One region of the Zavarzinia compransoris genome, then DNA from elsewhere that is predicted to be linked to it. Evidence: predicted binding sites of a transcription regulator. Region 1 holds the regulator's gene; the other holds the start of a gene.

The links. The regulator HrcA, encoded in region 1, represses chaperone genes, less so after heat shock. The targets are predictions, from matches to a motif close to GTTAGCACTCNCCNNNGGNGAGTGCTAAC.
Region 2: a site for HrcA is predicted at 4,550-4,578, ahead of groES (co-chaperone GroES). Genes of this name have one in related genera too.

Annotation. Positions count from the first base shown of each region.
Region 1 covers NZ_QGLF01000003.1:231,054-237,002, reverse strand. Annotated here, with positions in the region: gene DKG75_RS11800 (TonB-dependent receptor family protein) at 1-315, opposite strand, end outside; gene DKG75_RS11795 (PepSY-associated TM helix domain-containing protein) at 330-1,688, opposite strand; gene DKG75_RS11790 (DUF2946 family protein) at 1,755-2,255, opposite strand; gene grpE (nucleotide exchange factor GrpE) at 2,360-2,935, opposite strand; gene hrcA (heat-inducible transcriptional repressor HrcA) at 2,953-3,987, opposite strand; gene DKG75_RS11775 (FtsB/FtsL family cell division protein) at 4,157-4,375, shown strand; gene DKG75_RS11770 (TAXI family TRAP transporter solute-binding subunit) at 4,452-5,408, shown strand; gene DKG75_RS11765 (DUF29 domain-containing protein) at 5,418-5,864, opposite strand.
Region 2 covers NZ_QGLF01000001.1:1,115,162-1,121,110, reverse strand. Annotated here, with positions in the region: gene DKG75_RS05455 (hypothetical protein) at 1-426, shown strand, start outside; gene DKG75_RS05450 (hypothetical protein) at 433-816, shown strand; gene DKG75_RS05445 (exopolysaccharide biosynthesis protein) at 838-1,473, opposite strand; gene rodA (rod shape-determining protein RodA) at 1,479-2,624, opposite strand; gene DKG75_RS05435 (hypothetical protein) at 2,707-3,090, opposite strand; gene DKG75_RS05430 (DUF423 domain-containing protein) at 3,087-3,467, opposite strand; gene DKG75_RS05425 (N-acetylmuramoyl-L-alanine amidase family protein) at 3,464-4,291, opposite strand; gene groES (co-chaperone GroES) at 4,626-4,961, shown strand; gene groL (chaperonin GroEL) at 5,012-5,949, shown strand, end outside.

The DNA.
Region 1 (5,949 bases):
ATTGCGCGACAGGCCGCTGCCCCGGATCGAGAAGCGGGCATCGCCGCCCCATTTCGGCTGGACGAAAACGCCCGGCTCGTAATCGAAGATATCCTTCAGGGTGGCGGCCGGCGTATCGGCATAGTCTTCGGCCGGAACGACCGCGGCGGCGCCGGGGGTGCGGGCGATGATCCCGGCCGCCGCCGCCGCATCGGGCGCGGTCAGGGAGACGGCCCCGGCGGAAACCGAGACGGTGGGCAGGACGTCCTGGGCCGCCGCCGGCAGGGCGGCGAGCAGGGCCGGCAGGGAGACGAGGGCGAAACGGATCTTCGGCATGGGATGGCCTTTCATCAGGCGCGGGCAGTGCCGCGGCGCAGCAGGCGCACGATGAATTCGAGGGCGGCGACGGCGAGCAGGCTCGCGGCCGTCAGCGGAAACAGAAGAGAGAGGACGAGGATGAGGGCGCTGGCCCCCGCCATCACCCCGTTGCCCGGGACCGGCGGCACGCCGAAGGACCGGGCCGGCCGGCGCTTCCACCACATGACGGCGGCGGCCAGGCTCATGACCACGATGGCGATGCAGGCGAGCAGCATCAGCATCTGGTTCAGCGGCCCGAATTCCTGGCCGAGATGGACATTGATGCCCCATTCGATCGCCTTCGCCCCGGCGCCGTAATCGGCGAAGCCGACATCGGCCAGCACCAGGCCCGAATATTGATCGACATGGACCGCGCGCTGGCGGGTGATGTCGTCGGGGAAGACCGAGGCGGTATAGACCCCGACCGCCCCTTGCGGCAGGGCCAGGGTGAAGCCCGGGGCGATGCCGGTGGCCCGGACCGCCTCCAGCGCCCGTTCGACCGAAAGCGCCGGATGGCCGGAGACGGCGGAGGACGGCACCGGGCTGCCTTCGAGGGTCCAGCCCGCTTCGGTGACCGCACCGAGGGGAATGCTCGATTCCGGTGCCGCGTCCCAGAGATAGGCCGGATAGCCGGCACCCCGGGCATTGATCTCCGCATTCAGCCGGTCGCCGAGAAAGCCCGACCAGGGCAGGCCGGTCACCGCCAGGAACAGCACGAAGCCGCCGGCGACGATGCCGGTGACGGCATGGAGGTCGCGCCAGAACACCCGCTTGCCCGGGGTTTCGCGGATGGTGACGACACCGCCCCGCCGGCCGCGCGGCCACCACAGGTAGATGCCGGTGACGACCAGGATCACCGCCCAGCCGGCGACGATCTCGATCACCCGGTTGGGCCCGTCGCCGAGAATGGCCAGGGAATGGATCCGGCGCAGCACCTGGGCCAGTTTCTCGTCCTGGGGAATGCTGCCCAGCACCTTGCCTGTGCCCGGATCGACATAGACCGAGCGGCGGACCCCGGCCTCGTCGTCGACCACGATATCGATGCTGCGGTCGGACGCGGCCGGGGCGACCAGCTTCACCGCCCGGCCGGGAACGGCTTCGACGGCGGCGGCGATCAATCGGTCGGCGGGCAGCGCCCAGGCCGGCGGCGCGACCACGAGCAGGTCGCGGTGGCGGGCAAGCTCGATCTCGTCCTTGAACAGGTAGAGGCCGCCGGTCAGCGCCAGCGCGATCAGAAACGGCAGGGCGAACAGCCCGGCATAGAAGTGCCAGCGCCAGACGGCGCGGTAGAAAGTCCCGAGGCGGGCGCGGGGCATGGCGCCCGCGGCCCGATCGGCAGCAGAAAGGGTCATGAGTATCGTCCTGGCAGGGCGCAGGCCGGCACGCCGGCCCGCGCAGTCACGGGGAAACGGGTGACGTCAGGCCAGGAGGACGGGCGGGGCGCGGGCTTGCCGGCGCTCGGGCGGGCCGGCGGGCACGATGCGGCCGGCGATCGCCAGCCAGGGGCCGGCGGCGACCGCGACCGGCACCGGCGGCTGGAACAGGGGTTCGGGCGGCGCGGCCAGGGCCTGGTGCGGCATGGCCGGGCACAGGGCGCAGGAACGGTCGGCCGCCGGCGCCTGCGGCTTGCCGCCCTCGTCCCGGCCGGGGGAGCCCTTCTCCCCGGCCAGAAGATCGGCAAGGCTGACAACCTTGTAGCCATAGAGGGTGCAGATCACGACCGAGATCTGGTCGGCCCCGGCGACCGGCGCCGCCGTCGGGGGTGGCGTCGTGCCGCCATGGCGGGCCATGGCCGCCGCCTGCACCGACGGCAGCAGGACAAGGGCGAGAACGGCAAGAAAGGCGAGGATCGTGCCGGACAGGGAAGTGCGGCGCGAAGCGCGCCGGCGCAACCGTCCTGTCCGCATCCCGATGGTCATTGCCGCCCCTGCCCTGCCGGCACGGACGATCGTCGAGACCGCCTGCCGGACCGCCGCGCTTTCCGCGCGATCGATCCAGCTTTTGCGGATCGGAACCGTTCAGGTCAAGCGGTCTGATCGACCACGGGTGCGACAGATTCGGCCTTGGCGACGCCGACCTTGGCCGCGCGCAGCAGGCGGTCGTGGATCTGGTAGCCGGTCTGGATGACCTGGATGATGGCGCCGCCCGGCTGGCCGGTGCCCGGCGCCTCGAACAGCACCTCGTGCTTGTTGGGATCGGCCTTCTCGCCCAGCGCCGGGGCGATGCGGGTGATGCCGGCCTTTTCGAAGGCGGCGAGCAATTCGCGCTCGGTCATGCCGATGCCGTCGAGCAGGCCGGCCAGGGCCCCGCCCTCGGCGCGGGCGTCGCCCGGCACCGCCTCGATCGCGCGGCGCAGGTTGTCGGCGACGCCGGTCAGGTCGCGGGCGAGCTTGGTCACGGCGTATTTCGCCGTATCCTCGCGCTCGCGCTCGGTGCGGCGGCGCAGGTTCTCGGTCTCGGCGAAGGCGCGCAGCAGGCGGTCCTTCAGGTCGGCGACCTCCGCCTGGAGGGTTTCGACCGTGGGGCCGGCTTCCGGGGCGGCCGGCGCCTCGGCGGCGGTTTCGGTCACGACGGTTTCGGGATGTTCGGTCTCGGTCATTTCGGGTCCACTTAACGTCAACTGATCAGGCGGCCGAGCATCCTGGCGGTGTAATCCACCATGGGCACGACCCGCCCGTAATTCACCCTTGTCGGCGCGATCACGCCGATCATGCCCACGATCCGTTCCTCCTGGCGCTTGAAGGGCGCCACGATCAGGGACGAGCCGGACAGGCTGAACAGCTTGTTCTCCGAGCCGATGAAGATGCGCACCCCATCGGCGTCCTGCGCCAGTTCCAACAGTTGGAGAACGTCACGCTTGCTTTCAAGGTCGTCGAACAATTGCCTGACCCGCTCGAGATCCGCAAGCACCGTGAGATCGTCGAGCAGGCGGGCGCGGCCGGAAACGATCAGCATGTTGCGCTCGTCCTCGCCCGACCAGGTGGCGAGCCCGGCTTCGACCACCTTGGCGGCAAGCAGGTCCAGTTCCGCCTTGCGGTCCTCGATCTCGTGCAGGATGCGCGTCCGCCCCTCGGCCATGGTGCGGCCGCCGAGGCGCGCCGACATATAGTTCGACGCCGCCTGCAAGGCCGAGGGCGTCAGGCCCGCCGGCACGTCGACGATCCGGTTCTCGACCGAGCCGTCCTGGCCGACGAGGACGGCCAGCGCCCGCCCCGGGCCGAGGTGGACGAATTCGACATGGGACAGCGAACGGTCCGACTTCGGCACGATGACGAGGCCGGCGCATTGCGACAGGCCGGACAATTGCTTGGTCGCCTCGGTCAGCAGGTCTTCGACCGAGCGGCCGGCGGCGGCGCCATGGGCTTCGATCGAGCGGCGCTCGTCCTCGGTCAGGTTGCCCAGTTCGAGAAAACTGTCGACGAAGATGCGCAGGCCCGCCTGGGTCGGCATCCGCCCGGCCGAGGCATGGGGGGAATAGAGCAGGCCGGCCTGTTCGAGATCCTGCATCACGTTGCGGATCGAGGCCGGCGACAGGGTGATGCCGAGGCGCTGCGACAAGGTGCGCGAACCGACCGGCTCCCCCGTCTCGAGATAGGACTCGACGATGGTGCGGAAGATCTGGCGTGAACGCTCGTTCAACTCCTGGATCATGCCGTCATTCCTGATGCTTTACGCAGGTGCAATGTAGGAAGCCTGCCGCGGCCCGTCAATCGCTCGCCTTGAGGGTGCCCGGCCCTCGAGGGTGGACAAGCCGGCGGAACGGGCGCCCAATAAAACGGGGCTGACCTCTCCACAACGACAAGAGTGAAAGGAGAACGCCATGGATTATTGGAGCCTGCTGGCCCGCCAGCGATCCAACGAAGCGAAGGCCCGGGCGCTGAGCCCGATCCTGCGCCGCGCCGGCGGCGGCCGCGCCACCCCCGTGCTGGCCGATGCCGGCCGCACCATCGCCGCGCTGCGCCAGGAAAACGCCCGCCAGCAGGCGGAAATCGACGTTCTGCGCGGCGAAATCGCCGACCTTCGGGGCCGCCCGTCCTGAAGCTGCGGAGCGCTGTTGATCCCCGCCCCGGGGCCTGCGACCATCGGGGCGGGGAATGGCGCCGAGGGGGAACGGCATGCGCGGATTGATCGGTCTCGTTACCGGCCTGCTGCTGGCGGCAGCGGCGCCGGCCGCAGCGGAAACGCAATATTTCCGGATCGCCACCGCCGGCGAGACCGGGACTTATTTTCCGGTCGGCCATGCGCTGGCCGCCGCCGCCAGCCGGCCGCCGGACCTCGTCGTTTCCGCCATCGCCTCGAACGGTTCCGTCGCCAATGTCGAGGCGATCAGCAACGGCACGGTCGAATCGGGCCTCGTCCAGGCGGATGTCGCCCATTGGGCGATCACCGGCACCGGCGCCTATGACGCCAGGGGGCCGCGCCCGGGCCTGCGCGCCATCGCCGCCCTTTACCCGGAGACGGTCCACCTCGTCGTGCGCCGTGACAGCGGCATCACCGGCATCGACACGCTGCGCGGCAAGCATGTCTCGATCGACGAGCCGGGCTCGGGCACGCTGGCCGACGTCCGCCTGATCCTGGACGCCCATGGCTTCAACGAGCGCGACTTCGTCGCCGAATATTACAAGCCCGACCTCGCCGCCCAGCTGGTGGGCGACGGGCAGCTGGACGGTTTCTTCTTCGTCGGCGGCTTCCCGAGCGAGGCGATCGCCATGCTGGCCGGCCGCAAGCTGGGCGAGATCGCCCTGGCCCCGATCGCCGGGCCGGGGGTGAACCGGCTGCTGGCGGACAATGCCTTCTTCACCCCGGCGCGCATTCCGGTGAACACCTATCCCCGGCTCGACGCGGTGGAGACGGTGGCCGTCCGCGCCCTGTGGCTGACCGGGGAAGACCAGCCGGCCGAATTGATCGAGCGGCTGACGGAGGCGCTCTGGTCCGATCAGGCCCGCGCCGTGCTCGACGCCGGCCACGCCCAGGCCCGGGCGATCCGCCCGGAAACCGCCCTTCTCGGCCTCACGGTGCCGCTGCACCCGGGCGCCGAAGCCTTCTACCGCAAGGCCGGCCTGATCAAGTAAGAGAAAGGCTCAATCGCCCGCCGGCCAGAACGCCGGATCGATGATCTGATCGAACGACCACGGGCAGGCGGGCGGAAAACTTTCTTCCGCAAGGCCGGTCTCCAGGCCGGCAGTGCGCCGCGCCTTCCTGTAGGCCCGCTGCAGGCTGTCGTCGACCTGCGCCCTGAGGCTCGGATTATCCGCCAGAAGGTCGGCGAGATCGTCGCGCTGATTGAGGATCGTCGTCCGCCACGACGCGCCCTGCAAGGCCGGCTGGAAGCGCCATTTCAGGAGATGCAGGAGAAGGACCGCCAGGCGGCTGATCAATTCGCGCTTTTCGGCCTTGCCCATGCTTTCGATTTCCTCGGCGATATGCTCGATATCGGCCGCCGCCAGCCGGCCGGCGCGCAGCAGCGCCGCCTGTTCGTTGGCCCAGGCGTAGAAATCCTCTTCGTAAAGGCGGGACTTTCCGGTCATCGCTGTCTCCGGCCCGAAGCCTAGCGAATTTCGCCCGGACTGTCATTCCGGCCGGCGCGATTTGCCTTTTCATAAATCCGGCGAT
Region 2 (5,949 bases), on a different contig from region 1:
CTGCCCGACGACGGTATTGCCGCGGCCCTGGTCGAGGGGGCGGGGGAGCGGCTGCGCCGGCTCGACGAACTGGCCGCCGGCCTGGGGCCGGGGCTGCATCGCCGGTTTCAGGCGATCGCGGCGGCGGCGCTCGATACCGTGGCGCTGATCGAGCGCCGCCCGGCCGAAGCCATGGCGCACCGGCGGCCGCTCACCTTCTGGCTGGACATGGCGCTCAGGATCGCCGAACAGGCGGTCGAATTGCAGGCCCTGGCCGGGCCCGATCACCCCGATCTTGCCAAAATCGCCGGGATGCTGGACGAGGTGGGGAAAGCCTTCGCCGACCATGCCGATTCGGCCCTTGGCCGGCTGGACCTAGAACTGGCGGTGATCGCCCGCACGATCGAAGCAGAACGCGGCAAGCGCAGGCCGCGCGAAAGGGAGTGAGAGAGCATGTCGAAACTGTTCCGGCGCCTGGCCCTGGCCCTGGCCGTCACCGCCGCCGTCGCCGGCCCGGCCTTCGCCCAGGCCTTCGATGTCGTCGGCACCTATATCGTGCGCGGCAAGAACCCGGGCGAGGACGGCACCTATGGCGCCGAGGTCAAGGTCAGCCTGGTGGGCGAGGTCTACCAGCTGGAATGGAAGGCGGGGGGGCAGACGGCGGTGGGCGTCGGTCTCCGGCTGGGCGATACGCTGTCCGTCACCTGGCAGGACCAGGCGACCAAGGAAGCGGCGGTCGCCGCCTTCATCGTCATGCCCGACGGCAGCCTGAAGGGCCGCTGGGCGCCGGTCGGCTCGGAAGCCGCCGGTTCCGAGGATTGGATCCGGAAGCCCTGAGCCCCTAAATACCGTCAGCCCCTAAATACCGTCGATCCAGCCCGAGAGGGCGTGCCAGGAAACCGAGGTCATATAGGCGAGGAAGAGGATGGCGGCGATGCCGGCGACGATGCCGATCGCCGTCATCAGCCCGTCCTGCTCGATCAGGCCGAGGGCCAGGAACAAGATGGCGAAGGACAGCGGGATATTGGTGAAGGGGATCGGGCTGGCCAGCAGCAGGCCCAGTGCCGCGATGAGCACCGCCACCAGCCGTTCCTGCGCCGCGCCGGTCAGGGCCTGAAGCCGGGGCTTCAGCACTTTCTCGATCCGGTGGACGACCGGCAGGCCGCCCTTGACCACCCGGCGCAGGTCCTCGATGTCGAGGGACTTGGCCAGCACCCGCTTGGGCAGCCAGGGCCGGGGCAGGCCCGCCACCATCTGCAAGGCGATCAGCGCGATCGGAAAGCCGGCGATGGCGGAAAGCCCGGGCGGGGCGATCGGCAGGCAGGTGGGCAGGGCCAGCAGCAGGATCAGCAGTCCGAAGCCGCGCTCCGCCAGAAGATCGACGATCTCGCCGATGGTGATCCGTTCCCGCGGCCAGCCGAAGGCGAGGACCACCAGGGTCTCCGCCGCCGAAGGATCGCGAAACGGGCTTTGGGACTTCTGCTTGCGCGCCATGAGCCTCAGCCGTGGTCGAGGCGCCGGGGCAGGCGCCGTTCCCGGTGCACGGAAACCGACAGGATCAGGCCGACGCCGATCATCAGCGTCATGGTCGCCGAGCCGCCGTAGGAGACGAGGGGCAGCGGAATGCCCACCACCGGGATCAGGCCCATCACCATCGACAGGTTGATGAAGACATAGAGGAAGAGCTGGGTGCCGATCCCCAGCGCCACCAGCCGCCCGAATTGATGCCGGCAGCCGAGGCCGATGGCCAGCGCATAGCCGAAGACGCAGACATAGAGAAGGATCAGCAGAAGCCCGCCGATCATGCCGAATTCCTCGGCCAGCTGGGGGAAGATGAAATCGGTGTGAACTTCGGGGACGAAACGCAATTGGCTTTGCGTGCCAAGGAGATAGCCCTTGCCGAAGACCCCGCCGGAGCCGAGCGCGATCATCGATTGCAGGATGTTGTAGCCCGCCCCCAGCGGGTCCGCCTCGGGATCGAGGAAGGTCAGCACCCGGCGTTTCTGGTAGTCGTGGAGGAATTCCCAGGCGACCGGCAGGGCACTGAGGCCGGCGCCGATGACGATGGCGAATTTCCACAGCCGCACCCCGGCCAGGAAGAAGATGGCGCCCGAGCCGAGCATGAGCAGCGTCGCCGTGCCGAGGTTCGGCTGCTTCAGGACGAGCGCGACCGGCAGCAGGACCATGATCAGGGGAATGATCAGCACCGTGGGCCGGCCGATCTGTTCCGGCATCACGCCGTGGAAATAGCGCGCGAGCGCCAGGACCAGCGCCAGCTTCATGATTTCGGAGGGCTGGATCTGGAAGAAGCCGAGGTCGATCCAGCGCTGCGCGCCCATGCCGATCGAGCCCATGATCTCCACCCCGATCAGCCCGACCAGGGTGGCGCCGTAAAGCAGATAGGCATAGCGGGCATAGACCGAGATATCGATCACCGCGACCACCACCATGACCGCAAGGCCGATGATGAAGCGCACCAATTGCCGCCCGGCCCAGGGGTCCCATTTGCCGCCAGCGCTGGAATAGAGCATGGCGACGCCGATCGCCGCGATGGCGATGACCAGGAGCACGAGGCCCCAATTGATCGACAGCAGGCGCGACCCCAGTGAAGGACGGTCGCCGTCCCGGCTCGAATAGACGCTCAAGGCCAAGGTCCGATCTGGCGGCATGGACGGATCGCCCCGTTCTAGACCGGATCGCGCCGCAGTGCAAAGCGGATCGGGACCCTTACCGCTGTGCCGCCTCGAAGGCTGCGGCGGTGGCGAAAAGGGTGCAGCGCGGCCAGGCCGGGCTCTGCTCCGGCTTGCCGATGAAGGTGAGATGGACCACGGCGAGGCGCCCGTCGTCGAGGGCGAAGAGAATGTCGTCCTCGCCGTCCACCCGGCCGATGGCGGTGGCGCCGATGCCGTGCAGCGGATGGCCGGGCACGAGTTCGAGGCGTAATTCGCGGTCGAACAGGGCGCGGGCCGCACCGTCGGTCAGCGCGATCCACGGGTAGGCGAAGGCGATCGCGGGCAGGGGCAAGGAAGGGGGGCGAACCGGGGCCGCCGTGGCGGCGGGCCGGGTTCCGAGGCGGAGCAGGCTGGCGACGAGCCGCAGCAGCCGGATCAACGCCCGGCCTTGACCAGGGCGCCGATCAGGATCCAGGCCCAGCCGATCAGCATCAGCGTGCCGCCGACGGGGGCGACCATGCCGAGCGACAGGTCGGCCAGCGCGATCGCATAGAGCGCGCCGCCGAAGACGAAGGCGCCGGCGGCAAGCGCCAGGGCGGCGACGGCCGAAGTCCAGCCCCGGTCGGCGAGCCAGAGCGCGCCGAGGGCGGCGGCGGCATGAACCATCTGGTACTGGCTGGCGGTCTGGATCAGGTCGAGCTGATAGGCGGTCGCCGTCGCCTTCAGGCCGTGGGCGGCGAAGGCGCCGATGCCGACCGCGAGCAGGCCGTCGAGGGCGGCCAGGATCAGGGCGAGGCGAAAGAGAATATTCATCATGCCACCGTCACGGCGCCGGTGAAGGCATCGGCCAGAACCTGGGCGATCTGGGCCCGGCTCTTTTCCGAAGTCAGGAGCCTTTCATCGGCGGCATTGGAGAGGAAACCGGTTTCGATCAGCACCGCCGGCACGTCGGGCACCTTGAGCACGGCGAAATTGGCCGAGCGGCGGGGATTGTCCATCAGGCGCAGCTTGGCGCCCGCGGCCTTGACGATATGGGCCTTGCGGGCCAGCGCGGTGTTCAGGGAATGGCGCCGGGTCAGGTCGAACAGGATGGCGGCGACATCGGGATCGGAAACGCCGACGTCGAGGCCATGGACGAGGTCGACCGCATTCTCCCGGTCGGCGATGGCGGCGGCGAGCCCGTCCGACGCCTTTTCCGACAGCGTATAGGCGGAAAGGCCGCGCGCGTCCGGGTTCGGGGCCGAATCCGCATGGATCGAGACGAAGAAATCGGCCTTGGCGGTCTGGGCCAGGAAGGCCCGGTCCTTCAGGGGCACGAAGACATCCTTGCGCCGGGTCAGGATCACCTTGCAGCGGCCGCGCGATTCGATCCGGGTGGCGATCCGTTTCGCGAGGTCGAGGGTGATATCCTTCTCGAAGGCGCCGCTCGGCCCGATCGCGCCCGGATCGCGGCCGCCGTGGCCGGGATCGAGCATGATGACGGGCATGGTCTTGACCGGCCCGGCCGCGGCGCCGCGCGGTGGGGCGGGCTTGCGCGCAGGGGTCGGCAGGCTTTCCGCCAGCGCCTCCGCGGCGCCCGCGGAGAGCAGGAAAGGCAGGCCGAGGCCGAAGCGCAGAATGTCCCGACGATCGATGCTCATTTACCGATGCCCGTTGGCGCCGGGGCCCGCCAAAGGCGGAGGCCCACCGCAATAACCGACGCCGGCGCCCCTGGGGGAGCCGTACAGCACTGGCAGAATCTCACTCTTTTCCCTTCGAATCAAGTGCTTGTCGCCCATCACTCAGATTCCGATTAAAGGCGCCAGGGGAAACTGGGCGATTTTTCCGTGCCGCCGCTGCAGAAAAGCGCGGCCAGCGTCTTGACAGGCCCCGGGGCCGTGCCTAACTCTGCGGCGGCTGTTGGCACTCGCCAAATGGGAGTGCTAACAACGCGGCCCGATATTAAGGCCTTTGTCTACTCTAGAGGAGGTTTCCATGAGCTTTCGGCCGTTGCATGACCGGGTTCTGGTGAAGCGTATCGACGCTGAAGAAAAGACCAAGGGCGGGATCATCATCCCCGACACCGCCAAGGAAAAGCCGCAGGAAGGCGAGGTTGTCGCCGTCGGCTCCGGCGCCCGCAACGAGAAGGGCGAAGTCGTCGCCCTCGACGTGAAGGTGGGTGACCGCATCCTGTTCGGCAAGTGGTCCGGCACGGAAATCAAGCTGGACGGTCAGGACCTCCTGATCATGAAGGAATCCGACATTCTCGGCGTTCTCGCGGACACGGTGGCTCCGGCTGTCCCCGCGAAGAAGGGCAAGAAGGCCGCCTGAGCGGTCTCGCCATTCTCCCCGCCCTGAATAGCTTTTGAAGGAGCAAGCCGATGGCTGCCAAGGATATTCGTTTTAGCACCGACGCCCGTTCGCGCATGCTGCGCGGTGTCGAGCTTCTCGCCGACGCGGTGAAGGTCACCCTGGGCCCGAAGGGCCGCAATGTCGTGATCGAGAAGTCGTTCGGCGCGCCGCGCATCACCAAGGACGGTGTCTCGGTCGCCAAGGAAATCGAACTGGCCGATCGTTTCGAGAACATGGGCGCCCAGATGGTGCGCGAAGTGGCCTCGAAGACCAACGATCTCGCCGGTGACGGCACCACCACGGCGACCGTTCTCGCCGCCGCGATCGTCCGCGAAGGCGCCAAGGGCGTTGCCGCCGGCATGAACCCGATGGACCTGAAGCGCGGCATCGACATCGCGGTCGAAGCGGTCGTCGCCGAGGTGAAGAAGCAGTCGAAGAAGATCGCCGGCTCGGACGAGATCGCCCAGGTCGGCACCATCTCGGCCAATGGCGAGCGCGCCATCGGCGAGATGATCGCCAAGGCGATGGAAAAGGTCGGCAAGGAAGGCGTGATCACGGTTGAAGAGGCCAAGGGCCTGGAGACCGAGCTCGACGTCGTCGAAGGCATGCAGTTCGACCGCGGCTACCTGTCGCCCTACTTCGTGACCAACGCGGAGAAGATGACCGTCGAACTCGACAGCCCCTATATCCTCCTGCACGAGAAGAAGCTGTCGGGCCTCCAGGCCATGCTGCCGGTGCTCGAGTCGGTGGTGCAGTCGGGCCGTCCGCTGCTGATCATCGCGGAAGACGTCGAAGGCGAAGCGCTGGCCACCCTCGTGGTCAACAAGCTCCGCGGCGGCCTGAAGGTCGCGGCCGTGAAGGCGCCGGGCTTCGGCGACCGTCGCAAGGCCATGCTGGAAGACATCGCCATCCTGACCGGTGGCCAGGTGATCTCCGAAGACCTGGGCATCAAGCTCGAGAACGTCAA